2 regions of the Bacillus sp. Hm123 genome follow, and region 2 is predicted to be linked to the other one. Evidence: a T-box and tRNA genes for the amino acid it is inferred to sense, from the RefSeq annotation. Region 2 holds a T-box; the other holds one or more tRNA genes.
The links. The T-box of region 2 lies ahead of argS (arginine--tRNA ligase). A T-box ahead of a tRNA ligase gene usually reads a tRNA of that ligase, here a tRNA-Arg.

Region 1 (3,421 bases), 680 kb from region 2:
TTACACGTCGATATTGACTAATGTAATCATTTTGGTCACGGAATTCTAATTCTTCCTCTGACATTTCTCTATCACTTGTATAGCCACGATGTGCTTCATCTACAATGATAAAGTCATACTGCCCGACACTTGGAAGCTTTTCGTTATCGCTATAGAAAAGTCTCCGAACCATTCCCTGGACTGTCGCAATATGCACCTTCGTTTCAACTTCTGGAGACATATCTTCTAATGACTTGACATCATATATATCAGCGAATGAATAGCCTTCAATTTTTGTATCTTTTAAAGCGTCCTCCGTCTGTTTTCCAAGCGAGTTACGGTCAACTAAGAAAAGAATACGACGACATTTTTTTGATTTAATTAAACGATACATAAGAGCGATAGCTGTACGAGTCTTCCCTGTTCCCGTTGCCATTGCAATGAGCATTCTTCTTTGTGCTTCTTTTAATCCCTCTTCAGCGGCAAGTACAGCTTTTTGCTGATAGTGACGTAAGCTAAACTTGGTAATATCTTCTTCCTCTAGCCGTTTATGTGCATCCTTATCATCTTGACTAAGAAGAAGCTGCAAATCGTCAGGTGAGTGCCATCCCTCAAGAGGACGGGCATGTTCTAATGGTTTGCGTGAATCCCAAAACCAGATGCCTGACTCTTCTTGAAGCTGTCTCAAGTATGGTCGACCGTTCGTTGCGTATAAAAACGGCACTTGATATTCACCTGTTGTCGGTGTAATAACTTCATCCTCAACTTGTACTACATTTTTTGCATAAACCTTTGTTTGACTCTCTAATGCACTAGGAATCGTTTTCTTTTTTGCCTTTGCTTCAATAAAGCTAACAAGCTTTAGCCCGATAAACAACGCATAGTCAACCCTGCCCCCATCGACCTTCCACTCAGCTATTGCCATGTTACGATTTTTCTCTGGCAACGTTCCATTCTTTTGATGATTTAATACAGCTGTGTCTACTTCCCATCCAGCAGCACGTAGTTTCCCATCAATAATCGTACGTGTTTCAGCTTCTGTTAATTGCTGTCGACTCATAAAGTTTTTGGATATCTTTTTACGCTCGGTTTTTATATCCGCTTGTTCTACTTCTGCTTTCTGACGAATTGCTTCTAATTCTTTTTCAAGCTTTTTGACTTTTTCTTCATATTCTTGCTGAAGCATTTCTGTACTCTGTTCTACTTGTTCTTGAGGTTCTATATACTTTGGTGCTTGAAAGTCCCAATCACCATATACCTCCATAAACCAAACAGACAAGCGGAAAGTCAATTGCAATAAAGCTTTTGCTTCTTCTGTTTTTCCATACCCTGCTTCGTGCATTGCTAGATTTCCCTTACGACGAAGAGCTTCAAATATATCTATTAATTCTGGCTCAAGTAAGCCTTCTCGACGTAATGTATTAATACGGTCTACCTGTGTTGTACCGTATGCCTCTTTAATGTTCTCAGAAGCAAGAATAAATTTTGTTAATGTCTCTGCGAACAATCGTAGTTTCATCACTGTTGTATGAGGGTCTTGATATACATTGTTCTCCGCTGTTTCTCCTAAGTTAGCAAGTACATCCCATTTCCCTTGAAAAAATGAAAAGTTGCTGCCCATTGTTATCACCGTTTTTCATAAAGTTGTATGCGTCTATTATACTATAAGTACAAATAAAATGGGAAAACAGTGGAATTCATGTGAAGTTAATCGAAGTCTTTTCATACTAGAACTCATTTTGTAGCACATCAATATAAAATCACAGCTTTATTCTTACTTGACTTCCCTCCCACGCTCCCAAAAACCCCTCTATTGCGTGGCACACAAAAAAGCTCCTACGCTCGTAGAAAAATCACTACAAACATAGGAACTCATTATCATTTTATTACGCCCTCGGCAGGAATCGAACCCACATCTTAAGAACCGGAATCTCACGTGCTATCCGTTGCACCACGAGGGCAAAATGTTTAAGTACATTACAAAATTATAGCGTAATATATCAGAAATTGCAATATGCAATTATTTCGTGCTGTTTAGCAGGACTTTTATTGGACATACTAGAAAATTATATTTAAAGAGAAAATGTTAATATTTAAAGCTTAATGTTTGACCTTCATTGACCATCACTGTATGATAAACATTACATAAGATTTTCTTACAAAATCATTCTTAAGGAGGAAAGAACATGAATCTAATTCCTACAGTTATTGAACAAACAAACCGAGGAGAGCGTGCGTACGATATTTACTCTCGTTTGCTAAAGGATCGCATTATTATGCTTGGAAGCGGCATTGATGACAATGTAGCAAACTCAATCGTTTCCCAATTATTATTCCTTCAAGCAGAAGACCCAGAGAAGGACATTTCCATCTACATCAACAGCCCAGGTGGAAGCATTACAGCCGGTATGGCGATTTATGACACGATCCAATACATTAAGCCAGATGTTCAAACGATTTGTATCGGTATGGCTGCTTCTATGGGAGCATTCTTGCTGGCGGCTGGAACGAAAGGCAAACGTTTCGCCCTACCAAACAGTGAAGTAATGATTCACCAACCACTCGGAGGCGCGCAAGGTCAAGCAACGGAAATCGAAATTGCTGCGAAACGCATCTTGTTCCTTCGTGAAAAACTAAACCAAATTCTAGCTGAGCGTACAGGTCAATCACTTGAAGTCATTTCTAAAGATACAGACCGCGACAACTTCATGACAGCTGAGCGTGCATTAGAATACGGCTTGATTGATAAAATTCTTACACGTAACGAACTTCCGGAAAATAAATAAAAGCGGAAGTCCACTAGTCGGTGGAACCTGTAGCTGGATAAATAAATCAAAAAAACACCTGAACAATGGAGCGATCCATCATTCAGGTGTTTTTTAATAGTTACCTTCCTGTTCAACGAAGGCTACTAATGCCTCTAATGCGCTTTGTTCATCATGTCCGTCAGCGGAGATCGTGACGGAGCAGCCGCGGTTAATCGCTAGGCTCATAATGCCCATGATGCTTTTGGCGTTCACTTTCTTGCCGTCTTTCTCAAGGAAAATCTCCGAAGAAAAGCGATTGGCCTCCTGCACAAATAAGGCTGCTGGACGCGCTTGAAGTCCCATCTTCAATTGCACGTTTGTTGTTTTTTCAACCACTTTGTTTCCCCCCTCTTCTTACTTATTCGATCGGTTCGCTTGCTCTAATTTTGTCAGCGATTTCATCTATTTTACGAAGACGATGGTTAATACCTGATTTGCTAATTTTCCCTCCAGATACCATTTCTCCCAGTTCTTTCAATGTGACATCTTGATGCGTCACTCGCAGTTCGGCAATTTCGCGCAGTTTATCTGGCAATACTTGTAGGCCAACTGTTTCTTCGATATAGCGTATATTTTCAACTTGGCGCAGAGCTGCACCAATCGTTTTATTCAAGTTAGCGGTTTCACAGTTAACT
Region 2 (3,421 bases):
GGCTTTCTTTTTCTGCATCATCTACTAAAATTTTGACGTGGCTATAGTATTTATTAAATTCTTGAGATAGGTCAATCACATATTTGGCGATTTGAGACGGTTCGTATTGCTGCAAACTTCTTTCAATCACAGCAGGAAACTCCATTAATAATTTGATCACGGCCCAGCTATAGTCATCATTCAAGCCAGCTGGAGAATTGATTTCGCACTCCGATTTTCTCATAATTGAACAAGCTCTCGCATGTGTGTATTGCACGTATGGGCCAGTCGTTCCTTCAAACTTCAGCATATCTTCAAGCGAGAACTCAATATTTCCTTGCCGCTCCTGTTTTAAATCGTGAAAAATAATCGCTCCAACACCGACAGCTTTTGCTACTTCTTCTTTCCGAGCAAGTTGCGGATTTTTCTCTTCAATGCTTTGCTTCGCTAATTCAATCGCTTCTTCAATCACTCGCTCAAGGAGCACGACTTTCCCTTTTCTCGTCGACATCTTTTTCCCATCTTTTAGAATAAAGCCGAACGGAATATGAACCATGCCTTTTGCCCATTCGTAGCCCATCTTTTCAAGTGTGAGAAAGACTTGCTTAAAATGCAGACTTTGTTCGTGTCCCACGACATATAACGCTTGGTCAAACTGATAATGATGTTGTCTATAAATCGCAGCCGTTAAATCCCGCGTTGCATACAGAGTTGCACCATCTGACTTTTTGATTAGGCACGGCGGCAAATCATCTTGTTGCAAATCAACGACTTCAGCTCCATCCGACTCTTGAAGCAAGCCCTTATCTTGCAATAACTGAACCGTTTCATCCATGCTCTCATTATAAAAGGCTTCCCCATTCAGCGAATCAAAGCGGATATCCATTAAGTCATAGATCTTAGAAAACTCAATAAGGGACTCGTCCTTAAACCATTTCCACAACCGCTTCGCTTCTTCGTCTCCATCTTCTAACTTTTTAAACCACATTCTTGCCTCTACCTCTAGACTAGGCTCATATTCCGCCTCGTCGTGAAACGTCACATATAGACGTAACAATTCTTGAATGGGCTGTTGTTTGACTTGCTCTTCGCTGCCCCAGCGTTTATAAGCGGTAATTAGCTTTCCAAACTGTGTGCCCCAGTCACCGAGATGGTTAATCCGAACGGTTTGATACCCTGATTTTTCTGCAATATTGGCAATCGCATTTCCGATCACAGTAGAGCGCAAATGCCCCATCGAAAACGGCTTAGCAATATTCGGCGAGGAGAAATCCATCGTAATCACTTTTCCTTGACCATAGGTTGAATGACCGTAATTCGCTCCTTGCTGCAAAATATCGGTGAGCACATACTCGCTAACGATTTGTTTCTTTAAAAAGCCGTTCACATACGCTCCATTCGCTATCACTGTATCAAACAATGGGTGCTCAATCTGGCTCGCTAAATCAGCGGCAATCAACTGCGGTGATTTCTTCATCAGTTTCGCTAATGAAAAACAAGGGAAAGCGACATCCCCCTGCTCTGCATATTTCGGCTTTTCGATCATCGCCATAATTTCTTCTAGTGCCACTACATTGTCTAACTTAACAGCAATTTCTTCCGCAAATATTTTCATTACTTCCATCTCCTCACATCCCTTTCTAAAAAATAAAAAATCCCGCCTCTAAAAATAGAGACGAGATTGAAATAACCCGCGGTACCACTCTGATTGTTCCTAAAGAACCAGCTTTACTTTATAACGGGGGTGATCCCCGGCCCACCCTACTTCGTTTCAGGCGGCTTCTCAGAAGTGCGCTTCATTTAGATCAGACTATCAGGCTTCCACCATCCCCGACTCGCTTTCAGACCCTATCTAAACTACTCTCTTCATCATGGAAATTTTCATTATTTTTTGATATTATATACAATTGTTAAAGGAAATACAATCATCAGTTTAAACATGAGAGGAAGATTCCTATTTTAACCGACCAATTGAAAGAAAAAGCAAAAACAATCGGACGCGTCCCAACTAACTATGAGCTTGAAATTGAAGATTATCGCGAACATGAAACAGACAGTCGTTCTGTATTTTTATGGAAAGACCCAAGTGATGATGACAAGGGGATCTGGATTGAATTAGATAAAGATAGTCATTTGATTAAATTGGCAAAGAATGCTATCTCAGACAACAAAGAAAGCTCTTTATCAAACGAACAGTTAAAAGAAATCGCCTTGCATTTTGCCCTCGAACATTATCCAGAAGCTCTGAAGCTTTTTACCTTTAAAAAAATAGATGAATTAAAAAATGGAGACTTACGATTTACTTTTAACCAAGAAAAATTAGAGCTACCGCTTCCTAACACAGGCTTTTCTGTTCGTATCACAAAGGCTGGAGAAATCGTCGGCTTTCGTTACGATGGCGTGGCTAAAAAAATCGTTTCCCCTGAAAAAATCATCAATAAAGAGGAAGCAAAAAGTACATTAGTAAATGAATTAGAAATGGAAGCAATGATCACCGTTCTTAGCAAAGAAATATATGAAAATGGGGATGATTTGCCCCATCTCGTATTTGAACCGAACTTGCGATTCCATCAACTACTAGCTAATGGTACAACCCCACAATTTGAACAAGAGGAAGACACCCCTAAACAGCTTGTCCCATTGGCCAAGCCATCCAAAACATCAACGAAGGACATCGATACTTTTATCGGCTTAGATCGATCAGCTTTCAAATTGATTCGTGAGCAAGATATGGGAGATGTGATCGGTACGGTTTGGCGGATGGACAAAGATGAGCCAGAAAAGGTCTCTAGTCGTAGTTTTGATGATTTCTTTCAGCAACGAAATGACCACACCATTAAATTGCAGGTGGATAAAAATAGTAAACAGCTAAAAGGGATGTTTTCTTTCTTGGAACGAGAAGGAGATTTACAATTAAGTCTTGCTGAGTGTGAAGATATCGCTCTGCAATTTTTATATCATCTTTACCCAAAAGCAGATCAGTATTTTCGGATGAAGTCAGACCCCCAAGCGGACGAAACAAACGCTTGGTTTCATTTTGAGCTATACCACGGAGGCGTTCACGTAAGGTTTGGGTTCGTCAGCATCACCGTTAATCGAACGACGGGACACATTGATCATTATCTCGGGCCGGAAATTCATCCTGAATTGATCACCTCGCTTCCGCTCGAACCAACTGTTTCTGAGGAAAAGGCAAAACAATTGTTCACTCGCTTTTTTGATGTCGAGCTACAGTGGGAGAAAGAATACGTGGAAGACTCCGAAGATTATTATCAACTTGTTTACAAACCAGTGTATCCAAACTTGACAGGTGAATTCGCGTTTATTGAAGCGGTAAACGGTGAGATCATCGTAGGGAAAGATTTATATTGATGAAGAAAGCCTGCTAAACGAAGCAGGCTTTTTGTATAGGAGATTTAGGCCCTTTCTGAAACGATCACCT

Region 1: it has a tRNA-Arg gene. The T-box ahead of argS (arginine--tRNA ligase) is inferred to sense a tRNA for this amino acid. The anticodon was not compared.

Annotation. Positions count from the first base shown of each region.
Region 1 is NZ_CM200277.1:3,062,162-3,065,582, forward strand. It holds gene hsdR (type I restriction-modification system endonuclease) at 1-1,600, opposite strand, end outside; tRNA gene ACSVDJ_RS16135 (tRNA-Arg) at 1,869-1,940, opposite strand; gene clpP (ATP-dependent Clp endopeptidase proteolytic subunit ClpP) at 2,166-2,765, shown strand; gene ACSVDJ_RS16145 (HPr family phosphocarrier protein) at 2,859-3,122, opposite strand; gene whiA (DNA-binding protein WhiA) at 3,145-3,421, opposite strand, start outside.
Region 2 is NZ_CM200277.1:2,380,969-2,384,389, forward strand. It holds gene argS (arginine--tRNA ligase) at 1-1,603, opposite strand, end outside; T-box leader at 1,648-1,861, opposite strand; gene ACSVDJ_RS12470 (YcdB/YcdC domain-containing protein) at 1,951-3,351, shown strand; gene ACSVDJ_RS12475 (YndJ family protein) at 3,396-3,421, opposite strand, start outside.